Regions from separate parts of the Streptomyces sp. NPDC092045 genome, predicted to be linked through region 3. Evidence: predicted binding sites of a transcription regulator. Region 3 holds the regulator's gene; each other region holds the start of a gene.

Region 1 (5,785 bases), on a different contig from region 3:
ACGAGTCGCCGCCACCGTCGACGATGGTGGTGTCGTCCTTGGTGATGGTGACGCGGCGGGCGGTGCCGAGCACGTCCAGGCCGGCCTGGTCGAGCTTGAGGCCGACCTCCTCGGCGATGACGGTGGCACCGGTGAGGGTGGCGATGTCGCCGAGCATGGCCTTGCGGCGGTCGCCGAAGCCGGGGGCCTTGACGGCCACGGCGTTGAAGGTGCCGCGGATCTTGTTCACGACCAGGGTCGACAGGGCCTCGCCCTCGACGTCCTCGGCGATGATCAGGAGCGGCTTGCCGGCGCCGGCCTGGATGACCTTCTCCAGGATGGGCAGCAGGTCCTGGATCGAGGAGATCTTGCCCTGGTTGATCAGGATGTACGGGTCGTCGAGGACGGCCTCCATGCGCTCCTGGTCGGTCACCATGTACGGGGACAGGTAGCCCTTGTCGAAGGCCATGCCCTCGGTGAAGTCGAGCTCCAGGCCGAAGGTGTTGGACTCCTCGACGGTGATGACGCCGTCCTTGCCGACCTTGTCCATCGCCTCGGCGATGAGCTCGCCGACCTGCTGGTCCTGCGCGGAGAGCGCGGCGACGGCGGCGATGTCCGACTTGTCGTCGATCGGGCGCGCGGTGGCGAGGAGCTCCTCGGAGACGGCCTTGACGGCGGCGTCGATGCCCTTCTTCAGGGCGGCCGGGGAGGCGCCGGCGGCGACGTTGCGCAGACCCTCGCGGACCAGGGCCTGGGCGAGCACGGTGGCGGTGGTGGTGCCGTCGCCCGCGATGTCGTTGGTCTTGGTCGCCACCTCCTTCACCAGCTGGGCGCCGAGGTTCTCGTACGGGTCCTCGATCTCGACCTCGCGGGCGATCGTGACACCGTCGTTGGTGATGGTGGGGGCGCCGAACTTCTTGTCGATGACGACGTTGCGGCCCTTGGGGCCGATCGTCACCTTCACCGTGTCGGCAAGCTTGTTGACGCCGCGCTCAAGGGCGCGACGGGCGTCCTCGTCGAACTTCAGGATCTTCGCCATGGGAGCGGTTCAGCCCTCTCGGAATTCTGGTGGAACGAACGGCGCCCCGGGGCGCCCAGGAATGGGGCCTCGGGGCGCAGCTCAAAGCCTTCTGGCCTGGGGTGACTTACTTCTCGACGATCGCGAGCACGTCGCGGGCCGAGAGGACGAGGTACTCCTCGCCGTTGTACTTCACCTCGGTGCCGCCGTACTTGCTGTAGAGCACGACGTCGCCGGTCTTGACGTCGAGCGGCAGGCGCTCGCCGTTCTCGAAGCGGCCCGGGCCCACGGCCAGGACGACGCCCTCCTGGGGCTTCTCCTTGGCGGTGTCCGGGATGACCAGGCCAGAGGCGGTGGTCTGCTCGGCGTCGAGCGGCTGGACCACAATGCGGTCCTCGAGCGGCTTGATGGCAACCTTGGAGCTGGTGGTCGTCACGATCCGACCTCCCCCTTCGGAGATCACGGGGTTGACTGTCTGAGGTGGCGAACCAGGTGGATCCGTCGTCGCGGGTGCCGGACCTGCCCGTCGCTGTGTTGGCACTCTCCGGTGGGGAGTGCCAGAGCCGAGACTATGACCGCGATTAGCACTCGGTCAAGCGGAGTGCCAATTCATCGCTCCGTGGCGTGACCGGGGGCGCGGTTGTGCGGGGTTCCGGGGCCCTCGGACAGCGCCTCCCCTCCCGGTCCGCGGTCCGTACGGCCGCGCGTTCGACCGGTTTCCCCTCCACCGCGGCCCGTCCGGTCCGCTCCCGCTCCCCCGGGGACGCCGACGCCCGGGGTCCCACCCCCTCCGCCGCCCTCCGGCCGAGCCGTTCGATCGAGTCGACCGGGTCGGCCGAGGAGGCGCAGCCGGCGAGGGCCGGGAGGGCGAGCAGCGCTCCGGTCAGGACCAGGGCGGCGGTCCGCCGCCGCCGCCCGCACCCGCCGGGCCTCACACGTAGTCCTCCAGCTTCGCGACCGCGTACCCCTTGGCCGTGATCACGTTCATCACGCGGCGGACCATGTCGGCCATGCTGCCCTTCCAGTCCTCCTCGCCCCGGAAGTGGGTGAGGACGATGTCGCCGGGGTGCAGGTCCCGGTCCCACTCGCGCCACTCCATGCGGTCGGGGAAGGCCTCGGCGGCCCACAGCGGGACGGCCTTGATGCCGCAGGACTTGGCCACGCGCAGGGTGTCGTCGTTGTAGTTGCCGTACGGCGGGCGGAAGAGCTCGGGCCGCTTGCCGAACTTCTTCTCGATGACGTCCTGCATGCCGCAGATCTCGCGCTTCTGCTGGCTGTACGAGAGTCCGGGCAGGTAGCGGTGGTTCAGGGTGTGGTTGTGGAGGGCGACCCCGCCCTTCTGCGACTTCTGCATCCGGGAGAAGTAGGCGTAGTCGTCGCTGACGACGTAGTCGCTGAGGAAGGCGCTGTACGGGATCTTCAGCTCGTCCATCATCCGCAGCAGCTCGGGGTCCTTCTCCGAGCCGTCGTCGATCGTCAGGAAGACGACCTTCTCCTTGGTCGGCACGGTGGTGAAGACGGGCGGCACGCCCTCGCTCCTCGTCTCGAAGCCCTTGCGCGTGGTGATCTCCGGCTTCACGGCGGGCGGGGCCGGCGCTTCGAGCGGGGGCTCGGCGAGGCCCCACTTCTTGGCGGCGAGCGCGCGGGCGGCCTTCCGGGCGCGGAGCTCCTCGGCCTTCCCGACCTGCGGTTCGGGCGCGGCGGCGCCCTGCTTCGGGGTCTGCCGGCCGGAGGCGGGGGAGGGCGGCGCGGCGCGGTCCGGTCCGGCGCCGGAGCAGGCCGTGGCGACGGAGGCGAGGGCGGCGACGACGAGCGCCGCTCCGAGTGTCCGACGGGAGCGGGGCGCGCCTTTTCTCATCTTCTGTTCCTTTTGTCGTACGAGCTGCATGGCGCCGCATCCTGTCAGCGCGGCGGCCCCTTCCGGCCGCGACACCGCCGTACCCGGCCCACCGTCCCCCGGCCGGCCCACAGCGCCCCCGGGGGCCTGCGCGGGGGCCGGAACCGGAGGGCCGGGGCGGGGGCCGGACCCGGAGGGCCGGACCCGGGAGGCCGGAACCGGAAGGGCCTGCGCGGGGGCCGGAACCGGAGGGCCGGGGCAGGGGCCGGAGCCGGGAGGCCGGAACCGGGAGGGCCGGGGCAGGGGCCAGAATGGGACGGGTGACCGACCTCGCCTCCTTCGCCGCCCTGCTCGCCCCCGAGGGGCAGACGCTCCTCGCCGCCCTGCGCGACTACGACCCCGCCCGGGAGCTGGCGGTCGCCTCCCGGCTGCGCCGCGACCACCCCGCCGAGCTGGTCACGGCGGCGCTCGGCCAGGCGCGGCTGCGGCAGCGGGCGGTGGCGAAGTTCGGCGCGGAGGACGCGTACCGGATGTACTTCACGCCGAACGGCGTCGAGCAGTCGACCCGGGCCTCGGTCGGCGCGCACCGGGCGGGCCGGATGAAGGCGCTGGGCGTGCGCAGCGTGGCGGACCTGTGCTCCGGGATCGGCGGCGACGCGATCGCCCTGGCCCGCGCCGGGATCTCCGTCCTCGCCGTCGACCGCGATCCGCTGACCGCCGAGGCGGTCCGCGCCAACGCCGAGGCGCTCGGCCTGTCCGGCCTGATCGAGGTGCGGTGCGCGGACGTGACGGAGATCGACACGAGTCCGTACGACGCGGTCTTCGTCGATCCCGCGCGGCGCGGGGGCCGGGGCAGGGTCTTCGATCCGGAGGCGTACTCGCCGCCGCTGTCCTGGGCGGTCGAGGCGGCCCGGAAGGCCCCGCGGGCGGCCCTGAAGGTGGCGCCCGGCATCCCGCACGAGGCCGTTCCGGCGGAGGCCGGGGCCGAGTGGATCTCGGACGGCGGGGACGTGAAGGAGGCCGTGCTGTGGTTCGGCACGGAGCCGGGCGCGCGCCGGGCCACGCTGCTGCCCTCCGGCGCGACCCTCGCCGGACGCGGGCTGCCCGACCCGGCGGTCCGGCCGGTCGGGCGCTACCTGTACGAGCCGGACGGCGCGGTGATCCGCGCGCACCTGGTGGCGGAGGCGGCCGAGGAGCTGGACGGCGGCCTGATCGACGAGACGATCGCGTACGTGACCTCGGACGTCCTGGCCCCGACGCCGTACGCCGCCGCGTACGAGATCACCGACGAACTCCCCTTCAACCTCAAGAAGTTGAAGGCACTGCTGCGGGAGCGGGAGGTCGGCACGCTGACCGTGAAGAAGCGGGGCTCGGCGGTCGAGCCGGAGGAGATCCGGCGCAAGGTGAAGCCGAAGGGCCCGAACGCGGCGACGGTGCTGCTCACTCGGGTCGCGGGGGCTCCGACGATGCTGATCGGGCGGCCCGTCCGGGCGGCCGGGGGCGCGTGAGCCCGCGTCTCCGCGAGGGCTCCCCCGGTACGGCTCGGAGGCCGTCGAACGGAGGGATGATCCGTACGACCGCGATCAGCCGGGCCCTCGGTGCCGCGGGGAAGTAGAACCACCCGCCGGCCGCGTCCATGCGCCGCGGCCCGCCCGGCCTCGGCCCTTCGCCCGGATCACCGACGTCCGCGCCCCTCCCGGCGAGGTCCACCGGCTGGGACGTCAGGCGTTCGGCCTCAGCGACCACCGGTGCCGGAACGCCTCCCGCGACGTGCACGGCGCCGGGGTCGTGCTCCCAGCGCCGGCGCTCACTCACCGCCGGTTCCCGACAGCGCGTCCCGGGCGTCGTCGAGCGGGCGGCCCGGCCGGGCCGCGGCCTCCCTCACCCGGTCCGCGTCGCCGGTGCGGTCACGTGTTCTCCCATGCCCGGGATCGTGAACCGTACGGCAGGCCCGGCGAGCGGAAACCCGAAGCCGCCGTCCGATCCGGTGTCCTCAGACGTAGTCCTCCAGCCGCGCCACCGTGAAGCCCTGCTCCTGGACGCGGCGGAGCATCGTGGCCGTCATCTCGGTCATCGTGCGGCCCTTGAGCTCGGACGGGCCGCGGAAGTGGGCGAGGACGATGTCGCCGGGGTGGAGCTTCCGGTCGCCGCGCTGGTACTGCATGTCCCGGATCTGCATGGACTCGCGCCACAGCACGATCGCGTCCACCCCGCAGGTCCCGGCCGCCGTGCGCGTGGCCTCGTTCCAGTTGCCGTACGGCGGGCGGAAGAGGCGCGGGGCCGTGCCGTACCGCCGCTTCAGCCTCTCCTGCTGGCCGCAGATCTCCCGGCGCTGGGCCTCCGGGGAGAGGGTGCGCAGGTTGGGGTGGGTGAGGGTGTGGTTGGCCACGCCGTGGCCCTGGGCGACGAGCGGCGAGAAGTAGGCGTAGTCGGTGCGGATGGCGGAGTCGGTCAGGAACATGGTGAAGGGGACCTTGAGCTCCTCCATCATCGTGACGAACTCGGGGTCCTTCTCCGCCCCGTCGTCGATCGTGAGGAAGACGACCTTCTCGTCGGTGGGGATCTCGCTGATCACCGGCACCGGCTCCCCCGCCTTGCGGACCACCGGCTTCACCGCCGGCGGCGCGGGCGGGGCCGCGAAGGGCTTCAGGCCCCACTTCCGGTACGCGGCGGCCTCCGCCGGAGCGCCCGGGGCCCCGGTCCCGGCGGTGGGCCGGGGCGCGGACGACGTCGGCGCGGACGACGTCGGCGGGGCCGGGGCGGGCGCGGCGGGGTGCTCCGCCGTGCAGCCGGTCACCAGGAGGGCCGCGGCGGTCAGCGCCGCCCAGAGCGCGATCGTCTTCTTCACGGGCCGGGAGATGCCCGCGCGCCCCGAAAGGTTGCCCGGCGGTCGCGCGTGTGACCGAACGGACATCCGTCCGTACGGCTACTCGACCGCTTCGAACCGCCAG
Region 2 (5,785 bases), on a different contig from region 3:
ACGAGATCTGCGAGCAGCTCGGCTGGGTCATCCCCGACCAGCTCGTCATCCCGATCGCCTCCGGCTCCCAGCTCACCAAGATCGACAAGGGCCTCCAGGAGCTCGTCAGGCTGGGCCTCGTCGAGGACAAGCCGTACAAGATCTTCGGCGCCCAGGCCGAGGGCTGCTCCCCGGTGTCCGCCGCCTTCAAGGCCGGGCACGACGTCGTGCGGCCCCAGAAGCCGAACACGATCGCCAAGTCGCTCGCCATCGGCAACCCGGCCGACGGCCCGTACGTCCTCGACATCGCCCGCCGCACCGGCGGCGCCGTGGAGGACGTGAACGACGAGCAGGTCGTCGACGCGATCAAGCTGCTCGCGCGGACCGAGGGGATCTTCGCCGAGACCGCGGGCGGCGTGACCGTCGGCGTCGCGCGCAAGCTGGTGGAGAACGGCCTCATCGACCCGGAGCTCACCACAGTCGTCCTCAACACCGGCGACGGGCTCAAGACCCTGGACGCGGTGGCCGACACCTCTCAGGCGACCGCCACCATCCGACCGAGCCTGGACGCGTTCCGCGACGCCGGACTGGCCCGCTGATCCCCTCGGCGGGCCGCCCCTCCGGCGGCCCGCCGGCCTCCTCGGCGCCCGCCGGTCCCCCAGGCCCCGGTCCCCGGTTTCCCGAAAGGTACGTAAGTCATGGCCGTGAACGTCCGCATCCCCACCATCCTCCGCACCTACACCGGCGGCCGGGCCGAGGTCCAGGCCGAGGGCGCGACCCTCGCCGAGGTCATCGCGGACCTGGAGAAGAACCACACGGGCATCGCCGCCCGCGTCCTGGACGACCAGGGCAAGCTGCGCCGCTTCGTGAACGTCTACGTGAACGACGACGACGTGCGCTTCGAGCAGGGCCTGGAGACGGCCACCCCGGCCGGTTCGGGCGTCTCGATCATCCCGGCGGTCGCCGGCGGCTGCTGAGCCGTATCCGGCGAGCGGTTCCCGTTGTCCCGACTTTCTTGAATTGCCCCTTCCGCGTCCATAAGCGGAAGGGGCAATTCTGCATGGTTGAGCGCGGTAGGGTTGGGGAAGTCCCCTCCGCTGCTCCTGCCGGGCGCATATGAAATCGCGCCTCGACCTGACAAGAAGCAGTCAAACTGTGTGCGCGTTGTGTACCTTCTGCGCGCTTTGCCGGGCCCGACTTGCCCCGCGATTCAAGGGAACCTCCCCAATTCTCCTTTCCGCGCCGCCCAGAATTCTCGCCCGAATGGCCTGTTGCACAGGGCAGTTGGACAGATACATTCAGCGGCGGTCGACGCGTTCCGGCGCAGGGTCTGACCCGGGGTTCGTGAAGTGCGGCCCCGCGCAAGGGCCAGTAATAGGGGAGTTGGGCATGGCTCAGGGCACCGTCAAGTGGTTCAACGCGGAGAAGGGCTACGGCTTCATCGCGGTCGACGGTGGTGCGGATGTTTTCGTCCACTACAGCGCGATCCAGATGGATGGCTACCGCAGCCTCGAAGAGGGGCAGCGGGTCGAGTTCGAGATCTCGCAGGGCCAGAAGGGTCCGCAGGCGGACATGGTCAAGCTCGCCGTCTGAGCGCGGCGCGATCGGCCAGCGACGCAACGCCGTCGAGGGGCCCGCATCCCTGAGGGGACGCGGGCCCCTCGCGCGTTCCCGGATGCCCCCGCGCCCCGGTGCGGCCCCGCTCCCGGGACGGCCCTCCGGGCGCCCCTCCCGACCCCCGGAGCCCAGTGCCCCCTTCCCGAAACCCGAGAGTCGCTTGCACTCTCCTAGGTCGAGTGCTAATCATTGGCGTTAGCACTCGGCAGGTGAGAGTGCTACGAGGATCGGGCAGACGAGGCCGCCGGCCGGGTGGGGCAAGGAACCACACGGACACGCGGAGGCCGTCCGTCGCGGGCGTCGGCGCGGTCCTGGAGCGTTATCCACCCCATGTCCGGGAGGACCACTTCACATGGCCAAGATCATCGCGTTCGACGAGGAGGCCCGGCGCGGTCTCGAGCGCGGCATGAACCAGCTCGCTGACGCCGTCAAGGTCACCCTCGGCCCCAAGGGCCGCAACGTCGTCCTCGAGAAGAAGTGGGGCGCCCCCACGATCACCAACGATGGTGTCTCCATCGCCAAGGAGATCGAGCTCGAGGACCCGTACGAGAAGATCGGCGCCGAGCTGGTCAAGGAAGTCGCCAAGAAGACGGACGACGTCGCCGGCGACGGCACGACCACCGCCACCGTCCTCGCCCAGGCGCTCGTCCGCGAGGGCCTCCGCAACGTCGCCGCCGGCGCCAACCCGATGGCCCTCAAGCGCGGCATCGAGAAGGCCGTCGAGGCCGTCTCCGGCGCCCTCCTCGAGCAGGCGAAGGATGTCGAGACCAAGGAGCAGATCGCCTCCACGGCCTCCATCTCCGCCGCCGACACCCAGATCGGCGAGCTCATCGCCGAGGCGATGGACAAGGTCGGCAAGGAAGGCGTCATCACCGTCGAGGAGTCCCAGACCTTCGGTCTGGAGCTGGAGCTCACCGAGGGCATGCGCTTCGACAAGGGCTACATCTCGGCGTACTTCGCCACCGACATGGAGCGCATGGAGGCGTCGCTCGACGACCCCTACCTCCTGATCGTCAACTCCAAGATCTCCTCCGTGAAGGACCTCCTCCCGCTCCTGGAGAAGGTCATGCAGTCGGGCAAGCCCCTGCTGATCATCGCCGAGGACGTCGAGGGCGAGGCCCTGTCGACCCTGGTCGTCAACAAGATCCGCGGCACCTTCAAGTCCGTCGCGGTCAAGGCCCCGGGCTTCGGCGACCGCCGCAAGGCCATGCTGAACGACATCGCCATCCTCACCGGCGGCACGGTCATCTCCGAGGAGGTCGGCCTCAAGCTGGAGAACGCGGGCCTCGACCTGCTGGGCCGCGCCCGCAAGGTCGTCATCACCAAGGACGAGACCACCATCGTCGACGGTGCCGGTGACAGCGAGCAGGTCGCCGGTCGCGTGAACCAGATCCGCGCCGAGATCGAGAACAGCGACTCGGACTACGACCGCGAGAAGCTCCAGGAGCGCCTCGCGAAGCTGGCCGGCGGCGTGGCCGTCATCAAGGCCGGTGCCGCGACCGAGGTCGAGCTCAAGGAGCGCAAGCACCGCATCGAGGACGCCGTCCGCAACGCGAAGGCGGCCGTCGAGGAGGGCATCGTCGCCGGCGGTGGCGTGGCCCTGCTCCAGGCGTCGACCGTCTTCGAGAAGCTGGAGGCCGACCTCTCCGGCGACGAGGCCACCGGTGCCGCGATCGTGAAGCTGGCCCTGGAGGCCCCGCTGAAGCAGATCGCCGTCAACGCCGGCCTCGAGGGCGGCGTCGTGGCGGAGAAGGTCCGCAACCTGCCCGTCGGCCACGGCCTGAACGCCGCGACCAACGAGTACGTCGACCTCATCGCCGAGGGCATCATCGACCCGGCGAAGGTGACGCGCTCCGCGCTCCAGAACGCCGCGTCGATCGCCGCGCTGTTCCTCACCACCGAGGCCGTCATCGCCGACAAGCCGGAGAAGGCCGCCGCGCCGGCCGGCGGCGGCATGCCGGGCGGTGACATGGACTTCTGATCCCCGGGGATCTCCGGATCCCGGGATCGGCGGTTCATCGCTGAACGCGAACGAGGGCGGCACCCCCTGACGGGGGTGCCGCCCTCGGGCGTTGAGCCGGGCCGGTTCGCGTCCCGTACCGGGCGCGACCCACGCCTCGTACGGGAACGGTCCACGTCCCGGGCCCGCGGCCGAGGGCCGGGGCCCGGCTCCCGACGCCCGGGAGCAGCCCCCGCTCGGCGTACGACACCAGGCTCTCGTCCGGCTTCGCGACGAAGAACGGCACCGGCCCGTCCCGGTCGGCGTAGGAGCCGTCCCACCAGCCGGAGCCGCCCTCCGGCCACCGGTCGGCCCGGCCACCGGTCGGCGGCGGGCGTGAACAGGTCGTCGAGCAGGGGCATGAGGTCGTCGACCGTGCGGGCGTGGCGCGGGGTGCGGCAGTGTCCTCGGGGGCCCGTCCCGCGCCCCGGGAAGGGGCCTTTCCGGGCTTCGGCCGGGTGTGTTCTCCGCCCGCGCGGCCGGGGGGCGGAGGACCGGAGAAAAGGCGCCGATCTGGCGGGTGCCCCGCGTCCGCGCGCGGCCGAAAGCCCCCGGGTGTGAACCCGGCCGTATCCGTCCGGACCGGCCGCGGCGGCGCCCGGGGCTGTCCGGTACGTGCCGCGGGCGTTTGGCCGGACTCCGGGTTGTCCCCGATTCCGGCCGCCGCTAGCGGCATTGGCGGCCCGCGGTCCGCTCTCCATCATCGTCGCATCGTGAGGAGTCGGACCGGACCGCTGTGGGGGGCGCCCGTGGGGACGAACGGCGTTCCGGAGGCGAGGTCCTTCACCGGGCGGCGCCTCGGCCGGCTCGTCGCCTGCCGGACCGGGCGGGACGACCTCGCCCATGACGCCGACGTCGTGGGCCGCGTGCTGCCGTTCGAGGTCGGCGCGCACGCCGCCGACGAGCTGATCGACTGGGGACGCGCCCCCGACGACCCCCTCTACCGGCTCCTCGTGCCCCACCGCGACATGCTCGCCCCCGCCGACTTCGCCGCCGTCGAGACCGCGCTGCGGTCCGGTGACCGGGTCCGGCTGCGGACGGTGGCGGACGGGGTCCGGGAACGCAGCGCGCTGTGCGCGCCCGAGTCCCTCGACGTCCCCGGCGCGCCCGAGGACCTCGGTGTTCCCGAGGACCTCGGCGTCCTCGGTGCTCCCGGCGCTCTCGGCGTATCCGGTGTCTCCTGCGCCTCTGGCATCCCCGGTGCCTCCGATGTCTCCGGCGCCTCTGAAATCTCCGGCATATCCGGTCTCCACGGCGCCTTCGACACCTCCGGAGCATCCCGCGCACCCGGTGGCTCCGGTGGCTGGTCGGGGCTCCGGCACCCCTACCCCGAGACGCTGTGCGTCCTCCTCCCCGGCCCGGGGCGGACCGGTCCGTGCCCCTGCGCGTCCTGCTCCCGCTGGTCCTCCCGCCCCGTCGGCGGCCCCGGGGCGATGGCCGCCCGCCTGGCCCGGCACCCGGGGATCACCGACGTGCGGTTCACGGCCGGAGGCCCGTTCCCGGGGCCGGCGGCCGGTCCGTCCGCCGACCCGTTCGCCCTGCGGACCGAGCGGTTCGCCGCGTACCTCGCGCCCCTCCTCGCCCTGCCCCGGATCCGCACCGTCCGCGTCGACACCGGGGCGGTGTCCTCCTTCCCCGGGCGCTTCCTGGACGCCCCCGACGCGGACGACCTCCTCCGGCTCCTCGAACGGGTCGTCGCCTCGGGCCGGGGGCTCGACCTGGTGCTGCGGGTCTCCCACCCCCGGGAGCTGTGCCCGGAGCCGGCCCGGCGCGCGCTCGGCCGGCTGCGCGCCACGGGCGCGGTCCTGCGCACCCGGGCCGCCGTCCTCCGGCACGTCAACGACGACGCCGGGGTCTGGGCCCGGATGTGGCGCGAGCAACTGGGCCTCGGGCTCGTGCCGTACCGCGTGGCGGTGGAGCGGGACGCGGGCCCGCGCCGCTACTTCGGGCTGCCGCTGGCCCGGGCCCTGGACGTCTGCGCGGAGGCGGTACGGCGGACCCCGAAGGCCGCCCGTACGGTGCGGGGCCCGGTGCTCTCCACCGACCTCGGTGCCCTCGCCCTCGACGGGACCGTCCGGCTCCCGGGCGGTCCCGCCTTCGCCCTCCGCGCCCTCAGAACCCGCGACCCGTCCCTGACGGGGGTCAGGGCCCACGCCCGCTTCGACCCGACGGCCCACGGGTGGAACGAAC
Region 3 (5,785 bases):
TCGTCGCGGGAGTCGTCGGTCTCGCCGAGCGGGGTCCGGTACCAGTCGGCCTCTCCGGCGAGCTGGTGGCGGTAGACCTCGACGGCGGCGGGGTCGGCGGGCCGTCCGGTCTGCGGCATGAAGAGGTTGACGCCGAAGGGCCGCCCGGTGAGCCCGCGCACCTGCTTGATCTCCTGGTAGAGACCGCCGGCCGTCTTGTAGCCGCCGGCCAGGAAGCCGAGCGCGCCGGCCTCGCAGACGGCTCCGGCGAGCTCGGGACAGGAGGCGCCACCCGCCATGGGGGCCTGCACGATCGGGAACCGGGAGAGATCGTTCAGTGCGGTGGTGGACATACGGGCATCGTGTCATGCCGCGGGGAGGGAAATGGAAAGGGGCGGTATCCATAAATGGACACCGCCCCTCCCCACGTTCGGGGCCGCACGTGGCAGGCCGGGCCTACCGCCCGTTGAACGCGTCCTTCAACCGCGAGAACAGCCCCTGCTGCCCCGGCTGGAACTGGCCGGTCGGCCGTTCCTCGCCGCGCAGCTTGGCCAGTTCGCGCAGGAGGCGCTCCTGCTCGGCGTCGAGCTTGCCCGGGGTCTGGACCTCGACGTGCACGATGAGGTCGCCGCGCCCGTTGCCGCGCAGGTGGGTGACGCCGCGCCCGTGGAGCGGGATCGACTGGCCGGACTGGGTGCCGGGCCGGATGTCGACCTCCTCGACGCCGTCGAGGGTCTGCAACGGCACCTTGGTGCCGAGCGCGCCCGCCGTCATCGGGATCGTCACCGTGCAGTGCAGGTCGTCGCCGCGCCGCTGGAACGTCTCGTGCGGGGTCTCGTGGATCTCGACGTACAGGTCGCCGGCGGGGCCGCCGCCGGGGCCGACCTCGCCCTCGCCCGCGAGCTGGATGCGGGTGCCGTTGTCGACGCCGGCCGGGATCTTGACCGTGAGGGTGCGGCGGGAGCGGACCCGTCCGTCGCCCGCGCACTCGGGGCACGGGGTCGGGACGACGGTGCCGAAGCCCTGGCACTGCGGGCAGGGCCGGGAGGTCATGACCTGGCCCAGGAAGGACCGGGTGACCTGGGAGACCTCGCCCCGGCCGCGGCACATGTCGCAGGTCTGCGCGGAGGTGCCGGGCGCGGCGCCCTCGCCGGAGCAGGTCGTGCAGACGACCGCCGTGTCGACCTGGATGTCCTTGGTGGTGCCGAAGGCCGCCTCGTCGAGGCTGATCTCCAGACGGATCATGGCGTCCTGGCCGCGGCGGGTGCGCGAGCGCGGGCCGCGCTGCGAGGCCGTGCCGAAGAAGGCGTCCATGATGTCGGAGAAGTTGCCGAAGCCGCCCGCTCCGAAGCCGCCCGCGCCGCCTCCGCCGGAGGCCGAGAGCGGGTCGCCGCCGAGGTCGTAGACCTGCTTCTTCTGCGGGTCCGAGAGGACCTCGTAGGCGGCGTTGATCTCCTTGAAGCGTTCCTGCGTCTTCGGATCGGGATTGACGTCCGGGTGCAGCTCGCGCGCGAGCCTCCGGAACGCCTTCTTGATCTCGTCCTGGGACGCGTCGCGGCGCACGCCGAGTACGGCGTAGTAGTCCGTGGCCACTTACGACTCCGCCAGGATCTGTCCGACGTAACGTGCCACTGCGCGTACCGCTCCCATCGTTCCGGGGTAGTCCATGCGGGTCGGTCCGACCACGCCGAGTTTGGCGACTGCCTCGCCGCCCGAACCGTAGCCGACCGAGACGACGGACGTGGAGCTCAGCCCCTCGTGGGCGTTCTCGTGCCCGATCCGTACGGTCATGCCCGATTCCTTGGCCTCGCCGAGCAGCTTGAGGAGGACGACCTGCTCCTCCAGAGCCTCCAGGACGGGCCTGATCACCAGGGGGAAGTCGTGTCCGAAGCGGGTGAGGTTGGCGGTGCCGCCGATCATCAGCCGCTCCTCGTGCTCCTCCACGAGGGTTTCGAGGAGGGTCGCGAGCACGGTCGAGACCGTGGCGCGGTCCTCGGTCTCCTCGAAGGACTCGGGGAGGTCCTGCACCAGCTGCGGCACGTCGGCGAACCGGCGGCCGACGACCCGGCTGTTGAGCCGGGCCCGCAGGTCGGCGAGGGAGGTCTCGCCGAAGGGCGCGGGGCAGTCGACGACCCGCTGCTCGACCCGGCCGGTGTCCGTGATGAGGACGAGCATCAGGCGGGCCGGGGCCAGCGAGAGCAGTTCCACGTGCCGGACGGTCGAACGGGTCAGCGAGGGGTACTGGACGACGGCGACCTGCCGGGTGAGCTGCGCGAGCAGCCGGACCGTGCGGCCGACGACGTCGTCCAGGTCGACCGCGCCGTCGAGGAAGTTGTGGATGGCCCGCCGCTCGGGCGTCGACAGCGGCTTGACCCCCGCGAGCCGGTCGACGAACAGGCGGTAGCCCTTGTCCGTCGGGATGCGGCCCGCGCTGGTGTGGGGCTGGGCGATGTAGCCCTCGTCCTCGAGCACGGCCATGTCGTTGCGCACGGTGGCGGGCGACACGCCGAGCTTGTGGCGCTCCGTGAGCGCCTTGGAGCCGACGGGCTCCTCCGTCCCGACATAGTCCTGGACGATGGCGCGCAGCACTTCGAGTCTGCGTTCGCTGAGCATCGTGCGCACCTCCAGCTGTCGTCGGTCGATCCGGTTGCTCCGCTTTTGGCACTCGCCCTGTCCGAGTGCCAACGATCCCGGGCCAGTGTACGGCGGCACACATCGCTCCTGGCAAGGAGGCGGCGCCCCACCGGTTAGCGTCGGTGCATGGACGTCGACTGGGAAGCACGGGGATGGGAACGGCTCGCGGACGGGGTGGGCCGGCGCCGGCTGCCCGTCTGGGACGCCACGGTGGGGCTCGTCGTGGGCGAACGGGCGGTGCTGCTGTACGACACGGGGTCGTCCCTCGCGGAGGGCGCGGAGCTGCGGGCGGAGGTGGCGGAACTCACGGGCGGCCGCAGGGTGACGCACATCGCACTGAGCCATCCGCACTTCGACCACGTGTTCGGCACGGCGGCCTTCGCGGGCGCGGAGGTCTTCGGCGCGGTCGGCACGGAGGAGCTGCTCGCCCGGGAGCGGGACCGGGAGGAGCTGCGGACGGACGGGGTGGAGCAGGGCCTCGACCCGGCGGCGGCCGCGGAGGCGGCGGACGTCCTGGTGGCCCCGCGGCACGTGGTCTCCGGCGAGTGGACGCTCGACCTGGGCGGCCGGCAGGTGCTCCTGGCCAACGTCGGCCCCGGGCACACGGGCCACGACCTGGCGCTCCTGGTGCCCGGCCCGCCGGAGGTGGTCTTCTGCGGGGACCTGGTGGAGGAGTCGGGCGAGCCGCAGGCGGGCCCGGACGCGATCCCGTCCCGCTGGCCGGACGCCCTGGACCGGCTCCTGTCGCTCGGCGGCGGGGACGCGGTGTACGTGCCGGGGCACGGGGCGGTGGTGGACGCCGCGTTCGTACGGCGCCAGCGCGAGGAACTGGCGGCGCGCTTCTCCGTCGCATAACGTCGCCCGAATGCGCAGCTACAACCCGGATCTGACGCCCCCCTGGAAGCGCTCGGCGCCCGTCCCGGAGGTCCCGGCCGACCGCGACCTCGTCGTGGAGGAGGTGGCGACGGGCTTCTGCGGGGCGGTGATCCGCTGTGAGGCGGGCACGGTGACCCTGGAGGACCGCTTCGGGAAGCACCGGGTCTTCCCGCTGGAACCGCGCGGCTTCCTCCTGGAGGGGAAGGTCGTGACCCTGGTCCGCCCGGCCTCGGGGCCGGCCCGCCCGACCCGTACGGCCTCGGGATCGGTCGCGGTGCCGGGCGCACGCGCGCGCGTGGCGCGGGCGGGCCGGATCTACGTCGAGGGCCGCCACGACGCGGAGCTGGTCGAGCGGGTCTGGGGCGACGACCTGCGGATCGAGGGCGTGGTCGTGGAGTACCTGGAGGGCGTCGACGACCTGCCGGCGATCGTCGCGGAGTTCGGCCCGGCGCCCGACGCGCGCCTCGGCGTCCTGGTGGACCACCTGGTCCCGGGCTCCAAGGAGTCCCGGATCGCGGCGCGGGTGACCTCGCCGGACGTCCTGGTCGTCGGCCACCCGTACATCGACGTCTGGGAGGCGGTGAAGCCGTCCTCGCTCGGCATCCCGGCCTGGCCCGCGGTCCCGCGCGGCCAGGACTGGAAGACGGGCGTCTGCCGCGCCCTGGGCTGGCCGGACAACACGGGCGCGGCCTGGCAGCACATCCTGTCGAGGGTGACGTCGTACAAGGACCTGGAGCCGGAGCTGCTGGGCCGGGTCGAGGAACTGATCGACTTCGTGACGGCGCCGTAGGCCGCCGCCGGGCGGGCCCCGGGACCCGCCCGGCGAGACACCCCCTAGTCCACCAGGTCCCGCACCACCGCGTCCGCGAGGAGCCGTCCCCGCAGGGTCAGGACCGCCCGTCCCGCCCCGTACGGGCCGGGGTCCAGGAGGCCGTCCTCCAGGGCCTTGCGGGAGGCGGCCAGGCCCGCGGGCCTGAGCAGGTCCAGCGGGCAGCCCTCCCGGAGCCGTAGCTCCAGCAGGATCCGCTCCACGCGCCGGTCCTCCGCGGAGAGCAGTTCGCGGCCCGCGCCCGGCGTCCTCCCGGCCGCGAGGGCCGCCGCGTACGTGCCGGGGTGCTTCACGTTCCACCAGCGGACCCCGCCCACGTGGCTGTGCGCGCCGGGCCCGGCGCCCCACCAGTCGGCGCCGCGCCAGTACAGCTCGTTGTGGAGGCAGCGCCCGGCCTCCGAGGTGGCCCAGTTGGACACCTCGTACCACTCGAAGCCGGCCCCGGAGAGCACCTGCTCGGCGATCAGGTAGCGGTCGGCGTGCACGTCGTCGTCGGTCATCGGCACCTCGCCGCGCCGGATGCGGCGGGCGAGCTGCGTGCCCTCCTCGACGATCAGGGCGTAGGCGCTGACGTGGTCGGGTCCGGCGCCGATCGCCGCGTCGAGCGAGGCCCGCCAGTCGTCGTCGGACTCGCCGGGCGTGCCGTAGATCAGGTCGAGGTTGACGTGGTCGAACCCGGCGGACCGCGCCTCGGCGACGCACGCCTCGGGGCGTCCGGGCGTGTGGGTGCGGTCGAGGACCTTCAGGACGTGCCGGCGGGCGCTCTGCATGCCGAAGGAGATCCGGTTGAACCCGCCCTCGCGCAGCTCCGCCAGGTAGGCCGGGTCGACCGACTCGGGGTTCGCCTCGGTCGTGACCTCGGCGTCGTCCGCGAGCCCGAACTCGTCGCGGATCGCCCCCAGCATCCGCACGAGGTCCCCGGCGGCGAGCAGCGTGGGCGTGCCGCCGCCGACGAAGACGGTCCGGACCGGCCTGGGGTCGTCGCCGAGGACCTTCCGGGCGAGCCGGACCTCCTCGACGACCTGCTCGGCGTAGTTGTCCCGGGAGGCGAGCACGCCCCCCGTGCCGCGCAGCTCGCTCGCCGTGTAGGTGTTGAAGTCGCAGTACCCGCAGCGCGTCGCGCAGTAGGGCACGTGCAGGTAGAACCCGAGCGGGCGCTCCCCGGCCCCTTCCAGGGCGTGCGGGGGCAGCGCCCCGTCCTCGGGAACGGTCTCACCATCGGGCAGTACGGAAGGCATGAGCCCATTGTCCCGTACTGCCCGGGGTGGGCCGGCTGCCTGTGGACAACCGGCTCCCGTGCGGGCCGGCCCCGGTGCGGGGGCGCCGGTCAGGCCTCGCGCGAGCCCGCGTACATCTCCTCGATGAGGTGCTTGTACTCGCGCTCCACGACCGGGCGCTTGAGCTTCAGGGACGGGGTCAGCTCGCCGTGCTCGATGTCGAGGTCGCGCGGCAGCAGGCGGAACTTCT

Evidence for each region. The regulator HrcA, encoded in region 3, represses chaperone genes, less so after heat shock. The targets are predictions, from matches to a motif close to TTNGCACTCNGNNNNNCNGAGTGCNAA.
Region 1: a site for HrcA is predicted at 1,579-1,605, ahead of groES (co-chaperone GroES). Genes of this name have one in related genera too.
Region 2: a site for HrcA is predicted at 1,756-1,782, ahead of groL (chaperonin GroEL). Genes of this name have one in related genera too.

Annotation. Positions count from the first base shown of each region.
Region 1 is NZ_JBIVSC010000001.1:98,585-104,369, reverse strand. Features, by position in the region: gene groL (chaperonin GroEL) at 1-1,018, opposite strand, end outside; gene groES (co-chaperone GroES) at 1,125-1,433, opposite strand; gene ACIQKA_RS00525 (polysaccharide deacetylase family protein) at 1,929-2,855, opposite strand; gene ACIQKA_RS00520 (THUMP-like domain-containing protein) at 3,146-4,342, shown strand; gene ACIQKA_RS00515 (polysaccharide deacetylase family protein) at 4,828-5,682, opposite strand; gene ACIQKA_RS00510 (hypothetical protein) at 5,761-5,785, opposite strand, start outside.
Region 2 is NZ_JBIVSC010000016.1:137,081-142,865, forward strand. Features, by position in the region: gene thrC (threonine synthase) at 1-578, shown strand, start outside; gene ACIQKA_RS27550 (MoaD/ThiS family protein) at 678-956, shown strand; gene ACIQKA_RS27555 (cold-shock protein) at 1,369-1,572, shown strand; gene groL (chaperonin GroEL) at 1,949-3,577, shown strand; gene ACIQKA_RS27565 (lysine 2,3-aminomutase) at 4,309-5,785, shown strand, end outside.
Region 3 is NZ_JBIVSC010000002.1:579,905-585,689, forward strand. Features, by position in the region: gene ACIQKA_RS09420 (nitronate monooxygenase) at 1-332, opposite strand, end outside; gene dnaJ (molecular chaperone DnaJ) at 436-1,572, opposite strand; gene hrcA (heat-inducible transcriptional repressor HrcA) at 1,573-2,592, opposite strand; gene ACIQKA_RS09435 (MBL fold metallo-hydrolase) at 2,740-3,468, shown strand; gene ACIQKA_RS09440 (DUF3097 domain-containing protein) at 3,479-4,279, shown strand; gene hemW (radical SAM family heme chaperone HemW) at 4,324-5,556, opposite strand; gene ACIQKA_RS09450 (AMP-dependent synthetase/ligase) at 5,646-5,785, opposite strand, start outside.